Regions from separate parts of the Sporosarcina sp. FSL K6-1508 genome, predicted to be linked through region 1. Evidence: a T-box and tRNA genes for the amino acid it is inferred to sense, from the RefSeq annotation. Region 1 holds a T-box; the other regions hold tRNA genes.
What was found. The T-box of region 1 lies ahead of leuS (leucine--tRNA ligase). A T-box ahead of a tRNA ligase gene usually reads a tRNA of that ligase, here a tRNA-Leu.
Positions count from the first base shown of each region.

Region 1 (3,865 bases):
CTACACTATTCAGTAAACGTTAAGATACCTCATTTCCCGTTAAAAAACTTACACATTAAAATACATTCTATAGTCCTTTCTATTAAACATGAACTTTTGTCATAGGTTACATCAGTTTTCAACAGTCAACCGCTCCATTCAACCTATTATATATACAAAAATCCGCCGAAAGAGACGTATCTCTTTCGGCGGATTTTTTAACCTACCGCAACAATATTTATAAGTCTTCCTGGGATTGCGATGACTTTCTTCACTTCTTTACCTTCAAGAAGTACTTTCACACTTTCATCTTCAAGTGCAAGCTTCTCAAGTTCATCCTTCGTAACGTCTTTCGATACGACGATTTTCGCACGCACTTTGCCGTTAATTTGAACAGCCATTTCAACTGTATCATCGACAAGTTTCGCTTCATCATATGTCGGCCATTGTTCATACGTAATTGTATTGCTATGACCTAACTTCTCCCATAACTCTTCTGCAAGATGCGGAACAACTGGCGCTACCATTATAACAAAGCCTTCAACATATTCTTTTGGAATCGAATCCACTTTATATCCTTCATTAATGAAGACCATCAACTGAGAAATTGCTGTATTATTACGCATTCCTTCAAAGTCTTCCGTCACTTTTTTCACTGTTTGATGGTAAACTTTCTCCAGCGGTCCGCCCGTTTTCCCACCAATTTTCGTGCTAAGTGATCCATCTTCATTGACGAACAGGCGCCAGATACGATCTAGGAAACGACGAGCACCGTCAAGACCATTCGTCGTCCACGCTTTTGAACCTTCCAAAGGCCCCATGAACATTTCATAAAGGCGAAGTGAGTCAGCTCCGTGTGAATGAACGATATCATCGGGATTAACTACATTTCCTTTTGATTTCGACATCTTCTCATTACCTTCGCCAAGAATCATTCCTTGGTTGAATAACTTTTGGAATGGCTCTTTCGTATGAACAACGCCAATATCATAAAGCACTTTATGCCAGAATCGTGCGTAAAGCAGATGTAGAACCGCGTGTTCTGCTCCACCAACATAGATATCTACAGGCAACCAACGTTTCGCAAGTTCAGGGTCGATGATCATTTCATCGTTATCCGGATCAATGTAACGTAAGTAATACCAGCAACTCCCCGCCCATTGTGGCATCGTGTTCGTTTCGCGACGACCTTTCATCCCTGTTTCAGGATGCGTCACGTTCACCCACTCAGTAATATTCGCAAGTGGGGATTCACCTGTACCACTCGGCTTGATATCATCTGTGACTGGTAATTTCAACGGTAAATCAGCTTCGTCGACTGGTGTCATTGTGCCATCTTCCCAGTGGATAATTGGAATCGGTTCGCCCCAATAACGTTGTCTTGAAAACAGCCAGTCACGAAGACGGAATGTAATCTTCTTATCACCTTTGCCCTTTTCAACAAACCAAGCGATCGCTTTTTCGATTGCTTCTTCTTTGCCTAATCCATCGAGGAAACCGGAATTGACATGTTTTCCATCTCCAACGTAAGCTTCCTTGGATACATCTCCTCCTGCCACAACTTCAACAATCGGCAGGTCGAATTCTTTCGCGAACTCATAGTCACGTTCGTCATGTGCTGGAACCGCCATAATCGCGCCTGTTCCATATGTTGAAAGTACATAATCTGCAATCCAGATCGGCATCTTCTCGCCGCTTGCAGGATTGATTGCGTAAGCTCCCGTAAAGACACCCGTTTTTTCTTTTGCGAGATCCGTACGCTCAAGATCACTCTTCATTTTCACTTCGTTCAAGTATTTCTCAACTGCATCCTTCTGTTCTGCAGTCGTTACTTTTTCGACGAGTTTTAATTCAGGTGCAAGGACTGCATACGTCGCTCCAAAAATCGTATCTGGACGTGTTGTGAATGCTTCAAACGACAGATCTGTTCCGTCGATTTCAAACGTCAGCTGTGCCCCTTCAGAGCGGCCAATCCAGTTGCGCTGCATGTCTTTCAAGCTTTCCGGCCAATCAAGTTCATCAAGATCCTCAAGAAGACGGTCTGCATAATTTGTAATGCGTAATACCCATTGGCGCATTGGACGGCGCTCAACCGGGTGGCCGCCTCGTTCTGACTTACCATCGATTACTTCTTCATTCGCAAGAACCGTACCTAGTGCTGGACACCAGTTAACAGCTACTTCATCAACGTAAGCTAAGCCTTTATTGTAAAGTTGGATGAAAATCCATTGCGTCCACTTGTAATAAGATGGATCTGTCGTATTAATTTCACGTTCCCAGTCATAAGAAAAACCAAGATCGTTCATTTGACGTTTAAACGTTGCGATATTTTTCGCTGTGAATTCTGCTGGATCATTGCCTGTATCAAGCGCGTATTGCTCTGCCGGAAGGCCAAATGCATCCCAGCCCATCGGATGCAGGACATTAAAGCCTTGCTTCCGTTTGAATGAGCTCAAAATATCTGTCGCGATATAGCCAAGCGGATGCCCAACGTGTAGTCCAGCACCTGATGGATATGGAAACATATCAAGCGCAAAAAATTTCGGTTTAGACGGATCATCCATCATTTTGAATGTTTTATTGTCTTTCCAGTATTGTTGCCACTTCTTCTCAATTTGTCCGTGATTATAACTCATGTAAAATTCCTCCTATTCAAATCAATTGCGCCTCGGCGTAATTGCGTCCAGATTTTGAATCGAGCAAGCTCGATTCAAAATCTGTGACATCCGCCGGAGGCTTTATTTTCATTCAGCCGGTGCATGAACACCGGCTGAATAAAAATAAAAAAACTCCCGTCCCTTAAAAAAATAAGGGACGAGAGTCGTATAATTCCCGCGGTGCCACCCAAATTGACGGCAAAACCGCCCAACTTGACTCCTTAACGCGGAAAAACGGCACGGGCTAGTTATAAATAATTCACCAATGCAGGCTCCAAGGCGAGTTCATCTCTGTCGTACAGGCTTTCACCAACCGCCTGCTCTCTAAAATCGACAGCAAAGATTACTATTCCTCATCAATGCCAAAGCTATTGCTATTAGTTTACCCGAATCATGTCAATTTAACAACAATCATTTTACGCCTTCAATAACGTCCTTCACAATTAACGAGGCTTCTGTTGAATCAATGACTTCCTGAATGGTGAAACCTTCGAACACTTCCTTTAATTCCAAACCATCGGCAGTCACGTCAATCAATGCACGCTCTGTAATGATTTTATGAACGACCGCTTTTCCAGTTAACGGGAGAGTACATTCTTTCTTAATTTTCGAGGAGCCGTCTTTTGCGACATGGTCCATAATAACGATAATTTTTCGCGCTCCATGAACAAGATCCATCGCACCGCCCATTCCTTTAATCATCTTGCCAGGGATCATCCAGTTAGCCAAATCCCCTTTTTCAGACACTTCCATGGCGCCAAGTATGGCAACGTCGACATGTCCTCCACGAATCATTGCAAACGATTCAGCACTGTTAAAGTATGCTGAACCTGGAATAGAGGTGACCGTTTCTTTTCCTGCATTAATGAGATCCGGATCGACTTCATCAGCAGTCGGATAAGGCCCAATGCCTAACAACCCATTTTCTGATTGCAGTACGACTGTCTTATCAGGCGATATATAGTTAGCGACAAGCGTCGGCATGCCAATCCCCAGATTGACATAGTTGCCGTCTTCGATTTCCTTTTCAGCCCGTCTTGCGATTCGTTCCCTTACATTCACTTCTCCCATATCACAATTCCCCTTTCCTTAGCGAGTCGTCAGACGCTCGATTCGTTTTTCCTGTTGTGCCTGCAGAAGTCCTTGCACATAAATGCTTGGCGTATGAACAGTTGCAGGGTCCAAATCGCCGGTTTCCACAAGTTCTTCTACCTCTGCAATCGTAAACT
Region 1 is NZ_JBBOXF010000001.1:2,412,999-2,416,863, reverse strand. Features, by position in the region: gene leuS (leucine--tRNA ligase) at 198-2,615, opposite strand; T-box leader at 2,787-3,005, opposite strand; gene MKZ11_RS12080 (3-oxoacid CoA-transferase subunit B) at 3,048-3,707, opposite strand; gene MKZ11_RS12075 (CoA transferase subunit A) at 3,726-3,865, opposite strand, start outside.

Region 2 (3,865 bases), 790 kb from region 1:
TTTTCGCCCCTTTTCTTGCATCTTCCGCTACAAATTGTTCGTTAAATAGCATTCCCACCTTCCCCTCAATTCCAGTCACTTCTTGATTACTTTGTGAAAAGTTAAAGATTTCCCCCAGCTGCGCGGTCAATTCTACCTGAGGTCGAAACGACTGCTTCAGTTCATTAAGCCAATTATTACTCTCACTATCACTTGATAAGACAAGAACAAATACTACCGCACATATTAAAGTAAGTGCCGTGAGAGATTTAACAAACTTCACTCTCTTTCTAGATTTCGTCCCCTTCTTCATAGCTAAAATAATTTTTTCTTTCTGTTCATCATCCAATGTATATTTAGGTAGTTTTTTCAGACTTTCTTGTAAGTTCTCCACTCTCTTCATAAGTAAATCCCTCCTCTACAAGTAGTTCTCTTAGTCTCATTAACGCCCGATGAAACATGACATTCACATGATTCACATTGCTTTTCAATACTTCACTAACTTCTTTTGGCGTTAGCTCTAAAATACTTCTAAGAATAACTACCTCTTTATAGCGGGGAGAAAGTTGATGAATCGCTTTGTATAATTGGATGATTTCCTGATTTAGAATTGTTTGCTCTTCCAATTCATTTGACTCTTTGGGGTCGCGGATAATTAAATGCTTGATCTTTTCCCATACTCTCCGTTTGCGATAATCATCGATAACCTTATTTCTCGCAATAGAAATCAGCCATGTTTTGGGATGAGATTGCCCGTTGAACCCAGCCATTTTCTTCATAGCTATCATAAAAGTTTCTTGGACTAGATCCTCGACATCTAACGAGCCCGTATAGTAAGTTAGAAAACTGGTGATATCCCTTTCATACAGCTGAAACCACTCCTCGATTGTATGGTTCGTCACACGCTCTCCCCTCCTTTAGTTATTAGACGATTCACTACATGAAATATTACAGGCAAATTAGAAATTATGTAACTTCAAGGGAAACCAAAAGAATTTTCCTGATTTCATTCCAAAATAAAAACTCCTTTTAAGTTGGTAAAAGGAGTTTTGTAAAAGAATCTATTTCAGCAGAAGATACAATCAATATTTATTTATCAAGTCATCTTTTCTTAATGAACCACCTGCTGCTCACTTTCCGCAATCTGCTTCAGAGCCTTTGCACGGCTCACAATAAAGTTCTTCATATAGCTTTGCAAAAACAGCTTATCCGCAATAACTCCAATCGGTCCAAAAGGGGATTTATAACGAAAGCGATCAATCATTAGCGTGCCATTATCCTTTTCAATAAACTCGTGTACATGCGTAAATGAGTGAAAGGCACCTTTGACCATTATATCTTCAAAGAGATAGGGTTCATTCATTATTGTAACTTTAGCCGTCAGTCTTTGCCTTATACCGAAATGGACTGCCTCCCATGTAACAACATCCCCCGCCAGCAATAAACCTGTCGTAACCCCACCAACGGCTTTCTCTTTCGTACCCTTTGTTGTTTGAGTATGAATATCCACATCGCGCGCGAGATCAAAGCAGCGTTCTACTGAGGCTTTAATGAATTCCTGATGTTCGATTAATGGCATAACAGCCCCTCCACTCAATATTCTTTCTTTCACTGTAGCACAATAAGTTCTAAGTTGAAATTGAGCGGAACAAAAGCGGATACGCGACCCCAGCCGCCAAGTCTACAGCACGACCGACCATATATCATCCTCAACCGATCATTAGCGCTACGCAACCGATCATATATCACTGGGGACCGATCATAACGCGGCGCAACCGACCATATACCTCCGCCAACCGATCATTAGCAACCCACGACCGATCATATATATTGCTCTCCAGCATCCAAACATTTGGTGCTCACTGCCTGAATCTCGCATATCCGCTTTCACGGGCTATCTATAGGCCCAGACATTTATAAATTTATTAGACATGAAAAAAAGACACAACCGAAGTTGTGTCTTTTCCATCTGATACCCGAGGCCGGACTTGAACCGGCACGCCTCGCGGCATCGCATTTTGAGTGCGACGTGTCTGCCATTCCACCACTCGGGCATAACAATATTCATTTCACTTCCAACAATAAACAAGAAAATTGGAGGCGGCAACCGGAATCGAACCGGTGATAAGGGTGTTGCAGACCCATGCCTTACCGCTTGGCTATGCCGCCGCAGAAAATGGAGCGGAAGACGGGATTCGAACCCGCGACCCCGACCTTGGCAAGGTCGTATTCTACCACTGAACTACTTCCGCGAAACTGGGGTAGCTGGATTCGAACCAACGAGTGACGGAGTCAAAGTCCGTTGCCTTACCGCTTGGCTATACCCCAATAAGATAAATGGGGCGGCTGAAGGGAATCGAACCCTCGAGTGTCGGAACCACAATCCGATGTGTTAACCACTTCACCACAACCGCCATGATATCTAGTTTGATTTAATTAGATATACAAATGGGGCGACTGAAGGGAATCGAACCCTCGAGTGTCGGAACCACAATCCGATGTGTTAACCACTTCACCACAATCGCCACGATATCTAGTTTGATTTAATTGGATAAATAAATGGGGCGACTGAAGGGAATCGAACCCTCGAGTGTCGGAACCACAATCCGATGTGTTAACCACTTCACCACAATCGCCATAATATTAGGTTAAATTAAAAAAAGTGGCAGGGGCAGTAGGAATCGAACCCACATCAAAGGTTTTGGAGACCTCTATTCTACCGTTAAACTATGCCCCTACGTGGAAGTCTTTTCAACACATGGTTCGTGTTAAAAAAATGGTGGTGGGGGGCGGATTCGAACCGCCGAACCCGTAGGGAGCGGATTTACAGTCCGCCGCGTTTAGCCACTTCGCTACCCCACCATATAGGTCTAGATGGTGCCGGAGAAAGGACTTGAACCCTCAACCTACTGATTACAAGTCAGTTGCTCTACCAGTTGAGCTACTCCGGCACAAATATTAAAATGGTGGCTCAGGACGGAATCGAACCGCCGACACAAGGATTTTCAGTCCTTTGCTCTACCGACTGAGCTACTGAGCCACATATTTGGTCTACTCTAAGCTATGTATTTCTTTGTCAGTTTGCTTATTTTAAACCTTATTATAATAAAAATGGCGGTCCCGACCGGGATCGAACCGGCGATCTCCTGCGTGACAGGCAGGCATGTTAACCGCTACACCACGGGACCATTTGGTTGCGGGGACAGGATTTGAACCTGTGACCTTCGGGTTATGAGCCCGACGAGATACCACTTCTCCACCCCGCGACAACAATATATAGTATTAATTTGATAATTCGCATGAATTTCTGACTTATAAGTCAGATGTGTAACCCGATGCATTGTGATAAAATTTGGTTGCGGGGGCAGGATTTGAACCTGCGACCTTCGGGTTATGAGCCCGACGAGATACCACTTCTCCACCCCGCGACAATGTTAATTGTTTGTATAAATATAATGGTGGAGGATGACGGGCTCGAACCGCCGACCCCCTGCTTGTAAGGCAGGTGCTCTCCCAGCTGAGCTAATCCTCCTGGGTAAAAAAAATTTTTATTCATTCCACATAATGTGTCTTGTATGGAATAAGTTTTATTGGTGACCCCTACGGGATTCGAACCCGTGATACCGCCGTGAAAGGGCGGTGTCTTAACCGCTTGACCAAGGGGCCATTATTATTTATGTAAATCTGGCGGAGAGCAAGGGATTTGAACCCTTGAGACAGCGTTAACCGTCTACACGATTTCCAATCGTGCTCCTTCGGCCACTCGGACAGCTCTCCTAAATGGCTCCGCAGGTAGGACTCGAACCTACGACCGATCGGTTAACAGCCGATTGCTCTACCACTGAGCTACTGCGGAATAATATCATAATACTTACAAAGAGCATGC
Region 2 is NZ_JBBOXF010000001.1:1,618,195-1,622,059, reverse strand. Features, by position in the region: gene MKZ11_RS08020 (hypothetical protein) at 1-382, opposite strand, end outside; gene MKZ11_RS08015 (RNA polymerase sigma factor) at 336-881, opposite strand; gene MKZ11_RS08010 (SRPBCC family protein) at 1,091-1,558, opposite strand; tRNA gene MKZ11_RS08005 (tRNA-Leu) at 1,953-2,033, opposite strand; tRNA gene MKZ11_RS08000 (tRNA-Cys) at 2,075-2,148, opposite strand; tRNA gene MKZ11_RS07995 (tRNA-Gly) at 2,157-2,231, opposite strand; tRNA gene MKZ11_RS07990 (tRNA-Gln) at 2,236-2,307, opposite strand; tRNA gene MKZ11_RS07985 (tRNA-His) at 2,318-2,393, opposite strand; tRNA gene MKZ11_RS07980 (tRNA-His) at 2,429-2,504, opposite strand; tRNA gene MKZ11_RS07975 (tRNA-His) at 2,540-2,615, opposite strand; tRNA gene MKZ11_RS07970 (tRNA-Trp) at 2,643-2,716, opposite strand; tRNA gene MKZ11_RS07965 (tRNA-Tyr) at 2,757-2,841, opposite strand; tRNA gene MKZ11_RS07960 (tRNA-Thr) at 2,855-2,930, opposite strand; tRNA gene MKZ11_RS07955 (tRNA-Phe) at 2,944-3,019, opposite strand; tRNA gene MKZ11_RS07950 (tRNA-Asp) at 3,092-3,167, opposite strand; tRNA gene MKZ11_RS07945 (tRNA-Met) at 3,171-3,245, opposite strand; tRNA gene MKZ11_RS07940 (tRNA-Met) at 3,333-3,407, opposite strand; tRNA gene MKZ11_RS07935 (tRNA-Val) at 3,436-3,511, opposite strand; tRNA gene MKZ11_RS07930 (tRNA-Glu) at 3,571-3,645, opposite strand; tRNA gene MKZ11_RS07925 (tRNA-Ser) at 3,665-3,756, opposite strand; tRNA gene MKZ11_RS07920 (tRNA-Asn) at 3,761-3,835, opposite strand.
Region 2: it encodes a tRNA-Leu, which carries the amino acid that the T-box ahead of leuS (leucine--tRNA ligase) is inferred to sense. The anticodon was not compared.

Region 3 (3,865 bases), 420 kb from region 1:
CGAGAGAACTCTCGTTAAGGAACTCGGCAAAATGACCCCGTAACTTCGGGAGAAGGGGTGCTCTGGTAGGGTGTTAAAGCCCGAGAGAGCCGCAGTGAATAGGCCCAGGCGACTGTTTAGCAAAAACACAGGTCTCTGCAAAACCGCAAGGTGAAGTATAGGGGCTGACGCCTGCCCGGTGCTGGAAGGTTAAGAGGAGAGGTCAGCGCAAGCGAAGCTTCGAATTGAAGCCCCAGTAAACGGCGGCCGTAACTATAACGGTCCTAAGGTAGCGAAATTCCTTGTCGGGTAAGTTCCGACCCGCACGAAAGGCGTAACGATCTGGGCACTGTCTCAACGAGAGACTCGGTGAAATTATAATACCTGTGAAGATGCAGGTTACCCGCGACAGGACGGAAAGACCCCGTGGAGCTTTACTGTAACCTGATATTGAATTCCGGTGCAGCCTGTACAGGATAGGTAGGAGCCTTGGATTCCGGAGCGCTAGCTTCGGATGAGGCGTTGGTGGGATACTACCCTGGCTGTATTGGACTTCTAACCCATGCCCCTTATCGGGGCAGGAGACAGTGTCAGGCGGGCAGTTTGACTGGGGCGGTCGCCTCCTAAAGAGTAACGGAGGCGCCCAAAGGTTCCCTCAGAATGGTTGGACATCATTCGCAGAGTGCAAAGGCATAAGGGAGCTTGACTGCGAGACCTACAAGTCGAGCAGGGTCGAAAGACGGGCTTAGTGATCCGGTGGTTCCGCATGGAAGGGCCATCGCTCAACGGATAAAAGCTACCCCGGGGATAACAGGCTTATCTCCCCCAAGAGTCCACATCGACGGGGAGGTTTGGCACCTCGATGTCGGCTCATCGCATCCTGGGGCTGTAGTCGGTCCCAAGGGTTGGGCTGTTCGCCCATTAAAGCGGTACGCGAGCTGGGTTCAGAACGTCGTGAGACAGTTCGGTCCCTATCCGTCGCGGGCGCAGGAAATTTGAGAGGAGCTGTCCTTAGTACGAGAGGACCGGGATGGACATACCTCTGGTGTACCAGTTGTCTTGCCAAAGGCATCGCTGGGTAGCTATGTATGGACGGGATAAATGCTGAAAGCATCTAAGCATGAAGCCCCCCTCGAGATGAGATTTCCCATTACGCAAGTAAGTAAGATCCCTCAAAGAAGATGAGGTTGATAGGTCTGGGGTGGAAGCACGGCGACGTGTGGAGCTGACGGATACTAATCGATCGAGGACTTAACCAATTTTGAAAAGGGCTTGATTACCCTGATTCGTGTAGCACAATGTCTATTTCATTCAGTTTTGAGCGAATAAGTACCGTTCATAAAAAAAAGTACTTGCAATTAAGTTTAGAAACTGATATAATGAATATTGTCTTTGAGAAAAGATGATGCAGGTCTGGTGACGATTGCGAAGAGGTCACACCCGTTCCCATACCGAACACGGAAGTTAAGCTCTTCAGCGCCGATGGTAGTTGGGGGTTCCCCCCTGTGAGAGTAGGACGCCGCCGGGCCTGTGAGATTCATTACATAAAAAGTCTTTGTAGTAAGTGGCTTGCATTTCACACATAGTGGGACAAGCAATTAATACATAGAAAAAACAGTGTGGATGAAAATGCTGATGAATTTATCAATTCATTATAAAATATAACCCAGGAGGATTAGCTCAGCTGGGAGAGCACCTGCCTTACAAGCAGGGGGTCGGCGGTTCGAGCCCGTCATCCTCCACCATTTACTTTAATTCTTTCGCCGGAGTAGCTCAACTGGTAGAGCAACTGACTTGTAATCAGTAGGTTGAGGGTTCAAGTCCTTTCTCCGGCACCACTTTTCGAGCCATTAGCTCAGTTGGTAGAGCATCTGACTTTTAATCAGAGGGTCGCAGGTTCGAATCCTGCATGGCTCACCATTTTTATGACTTAGCAGTCATGATTTATATTGCGGGTATGGCGGAACTGGCAGACGCGCTAGACTTAGGATCTAGTGCCTTCGGGCGTGGGGGTTCGACTCCCTTTACCCGCACTTATAATGCGGAAGTAGTTCAGTGGTAGAATACGACCTTGCCAAGGTCGGGGTCGCGGGTTCGAATCCCGTCTTCCGCTCCATATTTTTGCCGGGGTGGCGGAACTGGCAGACGCACAGGACTTAAAATCCTGCGGTAGGTGACTACCGTACCGGTTCGATTCCGGTTCTCGGCATTAATAACATTTTTAATCATATGCGCTCGTAGCTCAATTGGATAGAGCACCTGACTACGGATCAGGAGGTTGTGGATTCGACTTCTGCCGGGCGCACCATTATAACTTTTCAATTTGCACTTTATAATTCATAATTTAACGGGACGTAGCTCAGCTTGGTAGAGCACTTGGTTTGGGACCAAGGGGTCGCAGGTTCGAATCCTGTCTTCCCGACCATTAAGATCTTTAAGCAGCTTCACCGCTTAAAGAAGCCACCATTTTAAGCAGATTTGTTGCTTAAATAATAATCAGTTAGAATGGGGCCTTAGCTCAGCTGGGAGAGCGCCTGCCTTGCACGCAGGAGGTCAGCGGTTCGATCCCGCTAGGCTCCACCAACACAATTTCAATAAAGATCCTGGCGGCGTAGCTCAGCTGGCTAGAGCGTACGGTTCATACCCGTGAGGTCGGGGGTTCGATCCCCTCTGCCGCCATCTTAAAGGACCTTTAGCTCAGTTGGTTAGAGCAGACGGCTCATAACCGTCCGGTCGCAGGTTCGAGTCCTGCAAGGTCCACCACTATTCTATATAATCACGGAGGTATACCCAAGCCCGGCTGAAGGGATCGGTCTTGAAAACCGACAGGGGAGTCAAATCCCGCGGGGGTTCGAATCCCTCTACCTCCTCCATTTTTTAAAAGTGGTGTAAGAAAAAGTAATATATTGTTGTCGCGGGGTGGAGAAGTGGTATCTCGTCGGGCTCATAACCCGAAGGTCGCAGGTTCAAATCCTGCCCCCGCAACCAAATGGTCCCGTGGTGTAGCGGTTAACATGCCTGCCTGTCACGCAGGAGATCGCCGGTTCGATCCCGGTCGGGACCGCCATTTTTATTAGTAGTATAGTAAGGTTTAAGTTAAGCTAACTGCTTAATGTGAACCGAATATATGGCTCAGTAGCTCAGTCGGTAGAGCAAAGGACTGAAAATCCTTGTGTCGGCGGTTCGATTCCGTCCTGAGCCACCATTATTATGCGAGTGTAGTTTAGTGGTAAAACCTCAGCCTTCCAAGCTGATGATGAGGGTTCGATTCCCTTCACTCGCTCCAAGGGCCTATAGCTCAGCTGGTTAGAGCGCACGCCTGATAAGCGTGAGGTCGGTGGTTCGAGTCCACTTAGGCCCACCATTCCGCAGTAGCTCAGTGGTAGAGCAATCGGCTGTTAACCGATCGGTCGTAGGTTCGAGTCCTACCTGCGGAGCCATTTATATATATGGGGAAGTACTCAAGCGGCTCAAGAGGTGCCCCTGCTAAGGGTATAGATCGCGAAAGCGGTGCGAGGGTTCGAATCCCTCCTTCTCCGCCATATATATTTTGGCCCCTTGGTCAAGCGGTTAAGACACCGCCCTTTCACGGCGGTATCACGGGTTCGAATCCCGTAGGGGTCATGCAAAAAAGTAGCATTACAAGTTTCTAGTGAACTTGTAATGCTACTTTTTAATTTGTCCATTTATACCATAAGCCTAAATGGCTTATGGTATAATATCACTTCTTTTCATTATCAGTATAACTGTCCTTTTCATGGTAAGGAATATCACCAAGGGGGGATTCGATTCCTTCAGCGTCCAGCTCCGCTTCATACTTTTCTGAAGCATCTGATCTGACAAAACCGCGTGATTTACCGTTAATATCGGTACCTGTGAATTCTTC
Region 3 is NZ_JBBOXF010000001.1:1,996,651-2,000,515, forward strand. Features, by position in the region: rRNA gene MKZ11_RS09980 (23S ribosomal RNA) at 1-1,238, shown strand, start outside; rRNA gene rrf (5S ribosomal RNA) at 1,392-1,507, shown strand; tRNA gene MKZ11_RS09990 (tRNA-Val) at 1,649-1,724, shown strand; tRNA gene MKZ11_RS09995 (tRNA-Thr) at 1,742-1,817, shown strand; tRNA gene MKZ11_RS10000 (tRNA-Lys) at 1,824-1,899, shown strand; tRNA gene MKZ11_RS10005 (tRNA-Leu) at 1,931-2,012, shown strand; tRNA gene MKZ11_RS10010 (tRNA-Gly) at 2,021-2,095, shown strand; tRNA gene MKZ11_RS10015 (tRNA-Leu) at 2,103-2,188, shown strand; tRNA gene MKZ11_RS10020 (tRNA-Arg) at 2,211-2,287, shown strand; tRNA gene MKZ11_RS10025 (tRNA-Pro) at 2,328-2,404, shown strand; tRNA gene MKZ11_RS10030 (tRNA-Ala) at 2,487-2,562, shown strand; tRNA gene MKZ11_RS10035 (tRNA-Met) at 2,585-2,658, shown strand; tRNA gene MKZ11_RS10040 (tRNA-Ile) at 2,666-2,742, shown strand; tRNA gene MKZ11_RS10045 (tRNA-Ser) at 2,760-2,852, shown strand; tRNA gene MKZ11_RS10050 (tRNA-Met) at 2,893-2,967, shown strand; tRNA gene MKZ11_RS10055 (tRNA-Asp) at 2,971-3,046, shown strand; tRNA gene MKZ11_RS10060 (tRNA-Phe) at 3,109-3,184, shown strand; tRNA gene MKZ11_RS10065 (tRNA-Gly) at 3,192-3,265, shown strand; tRNA gene MKZ11_RS10070 (tRNA-Ile) at 3,267-3,343, shown strand; tRNA gene MKZ11_RS10075 (tRNA-Asn) at 3,345-3,419, shown strand; tRNA gene MKZ11_RS10080 (tRNA-Ser) at 3,431-3,521, shown strand; tRNA gene MKZ11_RS10085 (tRNA-Glu) at 3,532-3,603, shown strand; gene MKZ11_RS10090 (TraR/DksA C4-type zinc finger protein) at 3,701-3,865, opposite strand, start outside.
Region 3: it encodes a tRNA-Leu, which carries the amino acid that the T-box ahead of leuS (leucine--tRNA ligase) is inferred to sense. The anticodon was not compared.